DNA from 2 places in the Sedimentibacter sp. B4 genome. Region 1 is predicted to be linked to the other one. Evidence: a T-box and tRNA genes for the amino acid it is inferred to sense, from the RefSeq annotation. Region 1 holds a T-box; the other holds one or more tRNA genes.
What was found. The T-box of region 1 lies ahead of BN358_RS07340 (valine--tRNA ligase). A T-box ahead of a tRNA ligase gene usually reads a tRNA of that ligase, here a tRNA-Val.
Positions count from the first base shown of each region.

Region 1 (7,868 bases):
ACCGGTCCTATTAATGCATCATTGTCACCAATGTCTGAAGAATGGAACATCATTGCCATGTCTACATCATCGAAATACCCTTTTTTAATCAGCTCTTGCTTGCCTCCAAAATATGTAAGTTTGCCTTCTCCTCTTAACTTATCTCTATAATCCAACTCAACAAATTCTTCTGATGGAGTTGCAATCACGGAAACATCTCCTGCCAGTTCACTAAGTATTCCGCTTTTGACAAGCCCTAAAGCAGCTCCTAACATTCCGCCTACTTGGTTGTTATGACCGCAGGCATGTACTGCTCCGGTTTCAACTGCATCTTTGTGTGTAACACATGAGATTGCATCCAGCTCTCCTAATATAGCAACCATAGGGCCTGTTTTCCACCTTTTAAAACCGCCTTACATCCTGTAACAGCAATATTTTCTTCCACCTCTAATCCGAGTTCTTTAAGAAATTTAACAACTGTACCTGTTGATTTAAATTCTTTATAACCAAATTCCGGTGTAGAGTAAATCTCTCTGCCGGCTTTTATGACAAGTGCTTTGTTGTCCTCTATTGCTTTAACGACCTTTCCTTTCAATTCGTTAATATTCATATACTCCTCCTATATTAATTAATGTTGTATAAAATCTATTGACAGCAAGTTTTCATTGATTGACCCTTGACCGTCTCCATTTTTACATTAGTTATTGGATAATAACGTTCTCATTCCATTATAGCATAAATATTTCCTATTTAGTACAAAAGAAAGAACTACATTTAAAAATGGGACAGTGTTTTGATTTCAATCAAAACCGTCCCATTAGTGTTATTTGAACAAGAAATAAATTTTATTTAAAAGCAGTTACGGTTCACTTCAGCGGTCATTATAAAATATTAAGTGCTGAACTTATGAGCTTTGATTTGCCACAGAGATTTTTATATTCTTTGCTCTACAACAAGCCTTTATATCACTTATAGTTTGTTTAAATAACTCCGCAAACTTATCATCTGTATTAATGACAACTTCTTCAATTTCTGTCTTCATTGACAGAGCATTTTCAGACTTATACTTTCTTGTTTCAGTAATAATTTCCTTTAGTTTTTCTCCAAAAATGATAATTTCATCGTCAACAGATTTTTCAGTTTCCCATTGCAACTTGTGCAGTGAAATACTGTTCTCATACTGTTTGAAAAATTCCTGATAAATATATTCTGTTATATGTGGAACATAAATGGCATACAGCTTCAATATATTCAGCATGCAATAATATAGGGCATATTGTGCTGATTGCCTTTCTTCATAACCATGTATCTCCGGTTGATATAAACGCTCTTTGACAATTTCAATATAATAATCACATAAGTCCTTCCAGAAAAAATCATCAATTTCATGTCTGGCTGGTCCGATTTCATATTGGTCAAGGAACTTTCTTGCATTAATGGTAGTTTGCTTACATCTCTCGATTATCCACCTGTCTACAGGCATTAAATTTACATGAGCATTGAGGTTAATGTCCTGTAAATGGGATATTGAAAACTTTGAAGCATTCCACAGCTTTGTGATAAACCTTTTTGCTATGGTTAATTCATCAATTGAAAAAAACGTATCTGATCCAAGTTTGGAATTAGCAGCCCAATATCTTATAACATCAGCAGAGTGGTTTTCAATAATCAATTTTGGAGAAAACTCTGAGTTGCTTTTTGACTTGCTGATTTTTTCTCCTTTTTTTGCAAGAACAAAACCACAAATCATTATATCCTTCCATGGAATCTGGCCCGTATGGTAAAGGCTTTTAACTATGGTATAAAATGCCCATGTACGTATGATTTCATGAGCCTGTGTCCTCAAACTCATTGGTAAAAGCATATCTGAAATATCATTTTCTTCATCCCATTTTGAATTAATTTGAGGTGTAACTGATGAAGTAGCCCATGTATCAAAAACCGATGTCTCAGGCACAAACTCATCACACCCACAGGAACAAACTTTTCCGGGCCTGGTTTCAATAGGATTTACCGGCAGCATTTCTTCATCTGCAATTATAACATTACCACAATTTTTACAATACCATATTGGGAAAGGAACACCAAAGTAACGCTGGCGTGATATACACCAATCCCACTTAAGATTTTCAACCCACAATAAATATCTGTTTTTCATGTGTTGAGGATACCAATTGATTTCATCAGCAGCCTTTAAAAATAGTTCCTTATTTGTAAGAATATCTATATACCACTGTTTTGACGGTATAATCTCAATTTCCTTCCCACAACGCTCATGAACAGAAACTGTGTGTGTGATATTTTTTGAATCTATAAGAAATCCATTTTCTGAAAGAAGATTTATTATATGTTTCCTGGCTGCTAAAACCTTCAGTCTTCCTATGAATGGAACACTTTCATCTATTGTACCATCAGGAAGAATAACCTTACGATAAGGCAGTTTATGAGTTTCATACCACTCAACATCAGTGCTGTCACCAAATGTTGCACACATTACAACACCAGTGCCTTTATCAATATCAGCTTTTTCGTCTGCTAATACAGGAATTTCATAGTCATATAAAGGAACAATGGCATTTTTACCGATATATTTTATATATCTGTCATCTTTTGGATTAACAAATAAGCAAACACAGCCATATAACAACTCCGGTCTTGTTGTAGCAACCAATAATTTTTCTTCACCTAACTGAAAATTGATATAATTAAAAGTAGTTTCTTTTTCAATAGTTTCTAACTCTGCTTGGGCAATGGAAGTTTGACATTCCGTGCACCATAAAACCGGAGACTCTTTCATATACGCCTTTTTATCCTTCAAGAGTCTGATAAAGGACTTTTGTGATATTCGCTGTACCATAGGATTAATTGTCTCGTATTGAAGAGACCAGTCAACTGAAAAGCCCAAAGACTGCCACAAATCTTTAAACTCTTTTTCATATTTTGAAGAGGTTACAACACATCTTTTAATAAATTCACTTCTCGGAAGATTTTTTGCAATGATACCCTCATCTTTTTCAACCAGTCTTTCTGTTGGTAGACCGTTGTCATCAAAACCAAAAGGATAAAAAACATTGTAGCCTTGCATGCGCTTGAAACGTGCTATCATTTCTGCCTGTGTATAGGAAAATATGTGTCCAATGTGCAGGCTGCCACTTACAGTAGGTGGCGGTGTGTCAATAGAATAAATTTCTTCTTTACTCTCATGGTCGAAACTGTAGATAGAATTTTCATTCCAAAAGTTTTGCATCTCTTTTTCTACTTGCTTAAAATCATAGTTTTTCATGGTAATACCTCCTAGAATTTTACGAACACAAAACAAAAAATCCGCCTTAAGCATATGCTCAGGGCGGACTGTATGCGTCCGTGGTACCACCTAAATTCAGATTACTCTGCACTCTGTCAGTACGGGATAAAATATTATCAGATACTGCTTTCCTTTTAACGGTGGAAATTTCCGTTGAAGCCTACTAAGATTAATTCTTTTCGGTTCACAGCTCAAAGGCTACTTCCATACTTACTTCACGAAGATTCTCACCAACCATCTTCTCTCTTTGCTTCAAGTGAGTATGTACTCCTCCTTATCAACGCCATTTTGTTCGTGTTCGTTTTATATTATAATATTTTATTATATTCAAAATGTCAATATTTATAATCATTTTTTAAATTAAAATTTTATTTCATTGTATTAGCACAAATCGGCTTTGTGCTTGTGCTTTTTGTATACTCCTCCATGATAACAAATATAAGTATCTGCATCATAATCTAATATCTTTGAAATAGATTTGTTTGCACTCTCCACATCTAATGTAAACTGCGGGTTTGCAATGACAAGCTGATTATTTTCCAATGCAGCTGCATCACCTGTTATAAGAGTTTTTTATTTTTTATGTACAGAGATATGTGACCGGGAGTGTGACCAGGAGTACCTACTATTTCACAACCACCGCACCAGTTCATAACTTCTCCGTCATGTACAAATTCATCGACCTCGACTGTCTTAACGCTTTTGAGAATGTCACAGAAAGCTCTTCCAAATTGCTTCTGTTCTTCATTTAAAGTACTTTGCAACGATTCTGCCTGTTCTAATCTCAATGACTTTTTTTCTCCTGAAATATATGGAGCTTCAATTTCGCTTGCAACGATTTTCACATCAGGATATTTGTGTTTAAAGTCTGCCAAAGCTCCCATATGGTCGTGATCATGATGTGTAATTACAATTTTAGTAAGTTTATTGCAGTCTAAATTTTCTGTCCTCATGGCATCTTCAATTATAGACATAAATCCTGTATATCCGCAATCAACAAGAATCATTTCATTTTTATCTCTTAATACTACTGGATGGATAGTATCCTCCATATCTCCAAATTTATAGTTAACATTTAATACAATTATATTTTCCATAATATCGTCTCCTTATTAAGTATCACTTTATGCTCTGAGTACACCCGTCCCTGGGATTGCAGGGTAATTTTAACACCAAAAGCTCTTCCGTTATAAATCACCAAGTAGTTAATTTCTTTTTTTCATCATCAAATATGTAACAACTCCAGGAACAAACATATCTGGAATAGGTCCAATCTCTTGATAGCCTAGGGCTTTGTATAATCCGATGGCCTCTGTGCTAAAATCATCTACACATAGGAAGAGTTTATCCGACTTATCCTGAATAAATCCGATTTCCTCGAATAAACTCATCATTTGCTTACCAATTCCTTTTCCTCGTACTGCTTTTTTCACAGCCAAAACATGTAGAAACGGAAACCAATGGAATATCCCATTAAGAATGATCCATGCAAAACCAACACATTGTCCTTCTTCATCTATTGCAACGTAAATTTCTCTTTTATCAAAGCCTTCTTTTAAGAGTCTTTGTCCAATATATTGGTTATTTGAGTCTAAAAAATACTTCTGACCCAGGATAGAATTCTCCAGAATGCTGGCACAGTCCTCTAGATGTTCATAGTTTCCTTTTATAATGGATGTTTCCATGTAACACTCCTTCGTTTATTTGATCTGTGTCATGATATGTTTGTTAGTTAGTTCGATTCTATGTCTAGCACGGAATTTGAAGTTACAAACACTAACTTTACAGCTTACTCTATTGTAAACTCTTCTGTCGTCTCAAGACCATTCCAAACATACCCATCAGAACGATAGTACATTCTAATTACAGAGCCATCTTTTTTTGTAACATCTATAACATACACCTGCTTTGTTTCTACTAGCATTGGATAGTTGTCATAAGGCAGCACATCACCCGTTTTTTTCTTATACTGAAAATCTTCATACGCATTTTCTAATCGCCAAAATTCCCGATATGTATAATCTTTGAATCCTGTCAAATCTTGTTTTCCAAAATAGTAAGCTTTGTAATTCTTATGATTGATGGTGAAATCATCAACTCTAATAGGTTCAATGTCTTTCACTAACCAAGTTAAATCCTCTGAATAGATTGAATCGCTGTAGTATTTCTTTAATTGATTCGCCATACATGGGACAGAATCAGTCTTATACCCCATAGCATCAAAATCTGTATGAGCTCCACCGTAAATTCCCATAATGTCCTCACACTTTAGTCTGTCAAACTCACGAATAAAATTCTCCACCATCTTGTTTTCACGGTATGCGTCATCAGAATGTTTATAATAATAATTGCCTTGTTCAATAGCATCTTGTGTCAACAAATACATTTCTGTACCTTGCAAATTATTCTCTTCAAGATACTTCAAAAATCGTTGGCCAGTAGTATTGTACTGGTGCCCCACATCTGTACCGTGGAAAATAGTTTCAGGGCACTCTCTTTTTATTTTTTTATAGAATTCCTTAATGTTAGGGTTATGTGACGCTGTACCCTCCCAATCCTTATATAATTCATCAAGAATATCATCACTATCCGACTGCATCCACAAGTTTAAAAACTCCGCAGTATAGTAGGGATATTCAACAAATAAATGTCGCATATTCTGTGTATTGTAGTTATTATTCCACAACTCTAATTCCTTTTCCAATATTTTTTCAACACCATGCTGTTCTCCATATAAATAAATCTTACCTGTTGATTTATCTAAAGGCGTTCCAGTATCCACTGGAGCGTTTCTGACTGAACAAGCAGCCAAGACTGACAGTATTATTAATGACATAGTATACATAAAGAATCTTCTATTGTTCATAGCTCACCATTTCCTTCTAAAACTCCTTCAAATTATTTTATTTGATGATGAAGGGGATATGTTATATTATACCACAATTTTCTAATTAATGAACCGGTTAAACCACCTTTAACAATAATTTCTTGAAAACTATTGACAAAGAAAAATTTATTTTATATAATAGCAGACAAATACAGTCTATAATATCTTTGGAGGAAAAATGAAGTATACTAAAGCAACAAATTATGCTTTGCATATAATGGCTTATTTAGTTAAGCAAGAAGGCAAAGACAATTTAAGCCTTCAGCCTTTAGCTAGTCACATGAATATATCACCCACCTATCTGTCGAAAATACTAACTCAGCTGGTTAAGGCTGATCTTATTCAATCCACACCTGGAGTAAATGGAGGTTATAGTCTTCGAAAGACAAAGACTGAAATAAGCTTTTATGATGTCATTCAAGCCATTGAAGGCAGTGGAGCACTTTTCACTTGTGAAATGGATGAAAATCGTGATTGTCACATAGAAAAGGTTATGAGAGATGCCGAAGATAGAATGGTTGCCCATCTTAAAGAAAAACGAATTTACGACATTGTCTGAAAAATGAGCTAAAAACATAGGCAGCAGCAACTGCTCATTTTTTCGACACAATTATAGATATTTACAGTCTGTATTATATTTTATAGGAGGTTTATTATGAATCACATACACCATTGCAACGAACCGGATAAAAATTTTAAATAAAATTACTTTTTTAGATAGCAGGCAAAGAGAGCAGCTCATACCACCTGAAGCTCTTATTAGCCAAATGCCAATTCAAAAAAATCATACTTTACTGGATGTAGGTGCCGGCACAGGCTTTTTTACCATTCCCATGGCAGAAAGCACCTCTAACAAGGTTTATGCTATGGATCCTGATGAACGCATGCTCGGCGTCATAGAAAATAAGGCTGCGGAAAAAGGGCTCACAAATATTGAATTGATTCAGGATTATATTGAAAACTTAAACATTCAACACAACAGTGTTGATTTTGTCATGGCATCCTTAATACTCCACGAAGTGAGTTCACTTACAAAAGCTCTTTCAAATATATTTGAGGTAATAAAAACAGGAGGACACTTGTTATGTCTGGAATATGAAAAGGATGACCTGATAATAGAAGGACCACCGATGTCTATTCGTATTGGCTCAGAGGAACTAGAGAAAGTACTGACATTAACCGGCTTTGAAATTGTTAAGAAGACTAAAATTAATGATGCTATATATACTGTTTTAACAGTTAAGAAATAAAAGTAAATGACTTACAGCATATTCCGACGGCGCTTAAGGACCTGCCTATACACCAGAAAAGTTAAAAGCGTCCAAGATTCTAACCAGTTTATTCCAAATTCAATTCATCGGCGAGCAGTTTCAGTGCCTGTTCATTTGTGATGCAATAACCACCTTGAATTTTTTTCAAATATCCGTGTTGTGTAAATTCACCAAGCATTTGAGTCAAGTGTCGATAGGATACTCCCAGATAAGCGCTGGCATCTGTGTTGCGCTCGGAGTATATACCGTCAAATGAAGCAAAAATCACAAAATGAGCAAGACGGTTTGCCAATGGAAAACCCTGTGTGATTAAAAGAGCATGCACCCTCTGCTCCTCTTTCTTTGCCAGGGCAAGACACAATACGCGCAAAAAGCAAACGTCGGATAACAGGCTGCTGCGATATTTTTCAATTGGCAGTGCCAGCAG
Region 1 covers NZ_CANG01000038.1:28,198-36,065, forward strand. Annotated here, with positions in the region: partial or broken gene BN358_RS07335 (amidohydrolase) at 1-589, opposite strand, end outside; gene BN358_RS07340 (valine--tRNA ligase) at 884-3,262, opposite strand; T-box leader at 3,319-3,573, opposite strand; partial or broken gene BN358_RS07345 (MBL fold metallo-hydrolase) at 3,665-4,380, opposite strand; gene BN358_RS07350 (N-acetyltransferase) at 4,489-4,968, opposite strand; gene BN358_RS07355 (hypothetical protein) at 5,073-6,149, opposite strand; gene BN358_RS07360 (Rrf2 family transcriptional regulator) at 6,349-6,729, shown strand; gene BN358_RS07365 (class I SAM-dependent methyltransferase) at 6,938-7,420, shown strand; gene yeiL (transcriptional regulator YeiL) at 7,509-7,868, opposite strand, start outside.

Region 2 (7,868 bases), on a different contig from region 1:
TGTTATTGCACCAACCATGGGAATAACAGATTCTCCTGCTCCCCTCATAACAGCATTAACTACAAACACTACTGCAAGCAATATGTAAAGAGGCATTACATTGTTCAAATAAATCATTCCCGCTGAAATAACAGCAGGGTCTGAATTAAACATCCTCAATATAAACGGTCCTAAAGGAATTATGACAAGTGCAGCCAAACATACCAAGGCTGACATGCCCAAGGTAGCAGTCAATCCCTTGTGAACTCTGTCCATTCTTCCGGCTCCTATATTTTGACCGGTATAAGTTGTAACAGCGTTGCTGAAGCTCTGTATGGGCATGAATGCAAATGTGTCTATTTTGTTCGCAGCGTTAAATCCAGCCATAAAGTCTGAACCATAACTGTTTACAAGAGACTGAAGACTCATTATACCCATAGAAAACAACATCTGTTGAATTCCTGTGGGAAGACCGAGCTTTAGAATTTTCTTGAAGATCTCTTTGTCAAAATAAAATTTCAATATCGAAAAGTTAAGCACTTCATATTTTTTTCTCATATATCGCAAGCCATACAGCCACGAAAATGCCTGAGCTATAATTGTAGCTATGGCAACCCCTGCAACTCCCCACTGAAACACAACTACAAATGCCAAATCCAGCACAATGTTCATTACAGTAGCTATTACAAGGAACAACAGTGATGATTTGCTGTCTCCAAATCCCTGAAGAATACCTGAATTTATATTAAATCCAATGCTTCCTATAATACCCGCGAAAATAATCATCATGTATTGTTTAGCCAGGGGCAGGGTGTCAGCCGGTGTGTTGATCAAATTAAGTATGGGTTCGCACATTATAATTCCTATTATTGAAATTGGAATTGCTCCAACTATCACTGCAGTATAAATAGTCTGTGATGTTTTTCTAACATTGTCCATGTCCCCTGCGCCTACATACTGGGAAATAAGTATTGTGGCTCCAATACCAAGCCCTATGAACATGGCCGCCATCATGAATATTATGGGAAAGCCCGTCCCTACTGCTGCAAGTGCAACTTTGCCAACATAATTTCCTACCACTATGCTGTCAACCATGTTGTACAGCTGTTGAAAAACATTTCCTATGAGCATTGGAAATGCAAAAGCCAGTATGAGTTTCACAGGATTTCCTTCAGTCATTGTTTTCATTGAAACTTCTTTAGAATTTTCACCTTTATTTTTTAATTCCACCCAATCACCTCCGTAATCAGTATAGTATACCACAATTTAATATAAATACAAATTACTAATATCCAAATTTTACAAATTTTTTCCATAAAAAAAGAGAATCTCCCAGTATAACTAAACCGTTAATTAATTCAACTATGTAGGGGAGGACCTCGTGTCCTCCGGTGGCTAGCCCCAATAGTTTGTGAAAAACCGGTTTGTCAATAATACAAGAAAAATTCTCTCTATTAGTTAAATCTATTTATTTTGTTATTACTCTTTAAACGTGTAAACAACTTCAGTTGAACCATTCTTATTGTTGTTCATTTCATTTAAAGCCTGAATTTTGTACGGCAGACTGTACAAGTGGATGAATCCTGTTGCATCCTTCTGGTCATACAAATCGCCTGTACTGAATGAAGAAATTGATTCGTTGTATAGAGCATATTTTGATGTCATTCCTGCAAACTTTATAGTACCCTTGTAAAGTTTAAGTTTAACAGTTCCTGTCACATTTTTCTGAGTTGTGTCTATGAATGCATCAAAAGCATCCTTCAGCCCACTGAACCACATTGCATTGTATACTAGCTCTGCATACTTGCTGCTGATTGTTTCTTTAAAGTGAGCTGCTTCTTTTTCAAGCACGAAGCTTTCAAGGTATTTGTGAGCTTCAATAAGCAATGTTCCCCCTGGTGTTTCATAAATTCCTCTTGATTTCATACCAACAAGTCTGTTTTCAAGAAGGTCAATGACCCCTATGCCATGAGTTCCGCCTACTTTATTCAATGCCTTAAGCATATCTTCCCCGTTTAATTTTTCACCGTTTAATTTGACAGGAATTCCCTCGTTAAATTCTATCTCAACATATTCGGCCTTGTCAGGTGCCTTTTCAACTGTGTTTGTCATCATGAGAAGTTCGTCAAAGTCAGGTTCATTTGCTGGATTTTCAAGCATGCCGCCTTCGTGACTTATATGAAGTATGTTCTGGTCGCGAGAATAAATTCTTTTCTTTGTTATTCCATTTAAATCAATTCCCTTAGCTTCTGCATAGTCAATTGCATCTTCTCTTGATGTAATATCCCAAATACGCCATGGAGCGATGATTTTTATGAAAGGATCCAGACTTGCAATTGCAGTTTCAATACGAACCTGGTCATTTCCCTTTCCTGTACAGCCGTGGGCAATGTATTTAGCGCCTTCCTTGTGAGCCACTTCAACAAGTTTTTTTGCTATCAATGGTCTTGCATAGGCAGTTCCCAGAAGATACTTCCCTTCATAAATAGCATTTGCCTTAATTCCCTTGTAAACATATTCTTCTACAAATTCATTTACCACATTTTGAATATAAACCTTGCTTGCACCTGAAGACAATGCCTTGTTCTTTACAAATTCCATGTCGTCTTCCTGGCCTACATTTACACAGCATGCTATGATATCTAAATTATCGTAATTTTCTTTTAGCCAAGGTATAATAATTGATGTGTCCAATCCGCCTGAATATGCCAATACTACTTTTTCTTTTTCCATTTCTTCCATCCTCCGATTTTTAAATCTAAAATTTTTAATATTTGATGAAGCATAATTATTCGTTAGTTGATTTTTAATAAATATTAATTTCTTTTGTAGAGCGCACTATAGGTTAGGGCATATCACAGTTTCGAACTCAAATTTTTCTGCTTACTGTCGCTCGAAAAAATTTGGTTCTCATTGCGTTTGACCTGCCGCCATTCTTTCAGAAAACCGCTGAAACAATGGGGTTAGGGCATAAAAAAATCTGCTAATAAAGAGGCAGTGTTGTCACCGCGGTACCACTCTTTTTTTAGACAGAATCGCTCTTTCATTTTAACGGTATTGAACCGTATTCTCATACTGCTACTTCTGAGAATCTTTTCATGGATTCTTTTCAATTAAATTTCACTGCCGAACTCACACTCTGTTCCGACTCGCTGATAGCTTTATTTAATTTACTCTTCCAATCATTAAATTATACATAATTGATGATTTTTATACGATTATATGATGCCGAATATGTTTTGTCAACCCTTATTTTAAAAATATTTTCAAAATTTATTATATTTATTCTATATTAAACTTTTTACATAAAAAAAGACGCTACGCGTCCATTTTAACTGTTAACCAATCTTTATATACATTTACTCTGCTGATTGCATCTTCAATAAGTTTTTCTTCCTTAACAATGGCTTTTTCTAATATACCGCTGCAGAATTCACCTTTGCAGTCATATCCTTCAAACGACATGCTCACTCGATTGTTTTCAATGCTTTCAACAGTCATTTTAAACATCACCTTTTCTCCTACCATTGTTGGATGCATGTGATTTGACTGAAAGTTAGTGACCACAGTCAAGTATTCAGAAGGAATAAATTTCTTCAGCATGATGCAAGATATTTCTATTACAGTTGCCAGTAATGAAGGCGTCGACATCAGGTTTTCTATTTTTACGGATTTTGTTATATACGAGTCTGCAGGGGTGACAACTTTTTCATATGTTGTAGACAATCCTACATTAATTTTATTTGTGATCATAAAACCTCCGAATGCAATAATTACTTTAATTAAATACTAGCAGATTCATAAATAAAATACAACAAAAATATTTTGATATTCAAATTATTTGTTATATTAAACTTTTTCCCTGAGGTTATTTGTCAATACTTGCTGTTTCAAAAAATAAAAAAAGATGTTTTTAAAACATCTTTGAATGGGAACTATAGGGCTCGAACCTATGACCCCCTGCTTGTAAGGCAGATGCTCTCCCAACTGAGCTAAGCTCCCACGACAATGACAATGTTACCATATTTTTATTAAGTTGTCAATTACATTTATGAAAATTTTTATTTTGCGTTTACGAAAATTTTTATTTTGCAGTTAAAAGCGTTGATTGAAAAAGTAAATTCAACCCCTTGTTTTATAAAGAAATGCATTGCAGTTTAAAGCAATAAAATTTAAAAATATAAATAAAAATTTCAAAATAATGATGCTTTTCTTTAATAATGTAAAAAGTGCTAGGAATTACAATTAAAAATAGTATAATATAAATATATCATTTTTGGGGGAAGCAATGAAGACAGTAGCAAAAGAGAACAGACCTTCAGGTCTCATGAAGAGCAGTTACATACGCTCATTTTACAAAAAGTACTTATTAAATTATATATTCGGAATAATAGCACTGGTGATTGTGGATGTTGTACAGACAAGGGTTCCCATAATTGTCGGCGAAGTAATCGACGGTGTAGATCTTGGCAGCTTTGATGCTGCGTTTATTAAAAGCTCTATATTAAAACTATTTGCAATAGCAGGAACAATCTATGCAGGAAGAATTTTGTGGAGATACTTCATATTTGGAACATCCAGGAGCATTGAAAGAGACATCAGAAATGACATGTTCAATCATCTTGAAAAAATGTCTGCCAAGTTTTATCATCAGCACGGAACAGGAGAAATCATGGCACACATGACAAACGACCTTGAGGCAGTAAGAATGGCCTTGGGCCCTGGTATACTAACTTTGTTTGACGTTGTTGCACTTGGTTCAATCACAATTTACAACATGGTAACTGAAATCGATCCCTTGCTTACAGTTGCAGCTGTTATTCCGCTGTTGCTTATTGCAATTTCTGTCAGATTTATGGGAAGAGAACTGCAAATCCGTTTTACAAAAAAACAGGAGTCATTTGCCGACTTATCCAATTATGTTCAGGAAAATCTGTCTGGTATTAAAGTCATCAAATCATTTGTACAAGAAGACAAGTCCATCAGTTCCTTTGAAAAGTGGAACAAGAATTCATATGACAAAAATATAAAATTAAGTGTCATTCAAACACTCATGCATCCTTTCATGCAGATGATATCAGGCATTGCATTGGCTGTGGCCATTGGATACGGCGGCTATATCACTATAAAGGGCAGAATAACCATAGGAGAATTTTCTGCATTCATTCAATACCTTGGAATGCTTGTATGGCCAATGATGGCAACAGGGATGACAATAAATCTTTTCAACACAGGAGCTGCTTCACTTGAGAGGGTTGAAAGAATCCTCAACGAGCCTGTGGAAATCACAGATTCCATAACAACTTCAGCTTTAGACAATTTGACCGGAAACATCTATGTAAAAAACCTCAGTTACAAGTATCCAGACACAGATAAAAATGTATTAAGCAATATCAGTTTCAGCGTTCAAAAAGGACAGACCCTTGGTATTATCGGAAGAACCGGAAGCGGCAAAACAACTCTTGTAAACCTCATGCTTAGAATTTTCGAGCCTGACAAAGGAACAATGTTCATAGGAGATAGTGACATCCTGGATATACCTCTTAATGTCCTTAGAAAAAACATAGGATATGTTCCTCAGGACAATTTCTTGTTTTCAGATACTATTGCCAACAACATTGACTTTGGAGCAAGAACCGGCAATATGGACAAAATCATCGAAGCTGCAAAAAGTGCCGTTGTCCATGACAACATAATTGAGTTTAAGCACGGCTATGAAACGCTTGTTGGCGAGAAGGGAGTTTCAGTTTCCGGAGGCCAGAAGCAAAGAATATCAATAGCCAGAGCATTGATAAAAAATCCTGAAATACTTATACTAGATGATTCAGTGTCTGCTGTTGATACTGACACGGAAGAAAAAATACTCAAGCACATCAATGAAAACAGAAAGGGCAGCACAAACATCATAATTGCCCACAGAATTTCAACCATTCAGAATGCTGATGTCATCATTGTGCTTGATGAAGGTAAAATTGTTGAAACAGGAAGTCACCAGCAGCTAATTCAGCAAGCAGGTCTTTATAATTCAATTTACGAAAAACAGCTTTTGGAAAAAATGCTGGAAGAACAAGAGTAGGGGTTATGATGAAAAACGACGATTTTGAAAAACCAAAAAAAATAGATAGAAATATTGCCAAGAGGCTTCTTAAGTATGCAAAGCCTTACATCTGGCAATTCGTACTGGCTATTGCAATAATATTTGTAATAGTTGCAGTTGAACTTTACCAGCCGGTGCTCATTGGGGATGTGGTGGATAAATTTCTTTCCCGTTATTCAGGCACCCAGGCAAACACAGTGGATGCAGGAATAACTCAGCAGTCAAACATACAGGGAGTTATAAAAATAAGTTTAGTGTATTTGTCCACAGTGGCGGTTGTTTTTGTACTTGGTTATGCACAGGCAATGATACTTGCACGTGCAGGGCAAAAAATAATTTACAACATAAGAATGGAAATATTCAATCATTTAAACGCTCTTTCCATAAGCTTCTTCAACAAAAACCCAATAGGAAGGATTGTGACAAGAGTCACCAATGACACAGAAGCATTAAACGAAATGTATACCAGCGTAATTGTCAACATTTTAAAAAGTCTGTTTGTATTAATAGGCGTGGTAATTACTATGTTCAAATATAACGTGAAACTTTCATTGCTGACTTTTACCGTCATTCCTTTTATTGCAGTGTTCACATTTGTTTTTGAAAGCACTTCAAAGAAAATATACAGAGAAATAAGAAGCAAAATATCAGCATTAAATGCATTCATATCAGAACATGTTTCCGGCATGAAAATAGTACAGATATTTGCTGTTGAAAATGAAATATTCCACAAGTTCAAATCTGAAAATGAAAAGCTCAGAAAAGAAAACATAAAACAACTTTTTGCATTCAGCATATACAATCCAACAAACTACCTCATGAACATAACAGCCGTTTCAATTCTTTTGTGGTTTGGAGGAAAAATGGTAATGGAAGGCGTCGTATCCATAGGAACCATAGTTGTTTTCCAGAGATACATAAGCAAGTTTTTCGAGCCAATACAGGAACTGGCGGAACAGCTTAACATAGTCCAGTCTGCAATGGCAGCTTCCGAAAGAATTTTTGGACTCATGGACGAAGTTCCCGAAGTAATTGACAGCGAAAATGCAGTTGAAGTTGAGAGCTTCAAAGGAAGTATCGAGTTTAGAAATGTTTGGTTCTCCTACAAGGAAGACGAGTGGATATTAAAAGATGTGTCCTTTAAGGTAAATCCCGGTGAAAGTGTTGCATTTGTAGGTGCTACCGGAGCAGGCAAAACAACAATACAAAACCTTATATGCAGATATTATGACATTCAAAAGGGAGATATTTTCATAGATGGAATAAATATTAAGGATATTAGGGTTTCAGATCTGAGGAAAAACATAGGACAAATGCTGCAGGATGTATTCCTGTTTTCAGGAGACATAAAAAGCAACATACGGCTTCAGAATGAAGCTATCACAGATGAAGAAATAATTGAAGCTTCAAAATACGTAAATGCTCACAGCTTCATCTCAAAGCTTCCCAACAAATACGACGAGCATGTAATAGAAAACGGTGCAGCATTTTCAGCCGGTCAAAGGCAGCTGATTTCATTTGCAAGGACTCTTGCCTTCAAGCCTGACATTTTGATACTTGATGAAGCAACAGCAAACATAGACACAGAAACTGAAGTTCTCATACAGGATGCTTTGAAAAAGCTCATGAAAGGAAGAACAACCCTAATAGTTGCACACAGACTTTCCACTGTTCAAAACTCAAGTAAAATAATAGTGATGCACAAGGGTGAAATAAGAGAAGAAGGAACGCATCAGGAACTGCTGTCCTACAAGGGAATTTACTACAAGCTATACAAGCTCCAATACGAGCA
Region 2 covers NZ_CANG01000957.1:12,399-20,266, forward strand. Annotated here, with positions in the region: gene BN358_RS19670 (MATE family efflux transporter) at 1-1,209, opposite strand, end outside; gene BN358_RS19675 (argininosuccinate synthase) at 1,459-2,712, opposite strand; T-box leader at 2,967-3,174, opposite strand; gene BN358_RS19680 (thioesterase family protein) at 3,298-3,732, opposite strand; tRNA gene BN358_RS19685 (tRNA-Val) at 3,909-3,981, opposite strand; gene BN358_RS19690 (ABC transporter ATP-binding protein) at 4,268-6,055, shown strand; gene BN358_RS19695 (ABC transporter ATP-binding protein) at 6,061-7,868, shown strand, end outside.
Region 2: it has a tRNA-Val gene. The T-box ahead of BN358_RS07340 (valine--tRNA ligase) is inferred to sense a tRNA for this amino acid. The anticodon was not compared.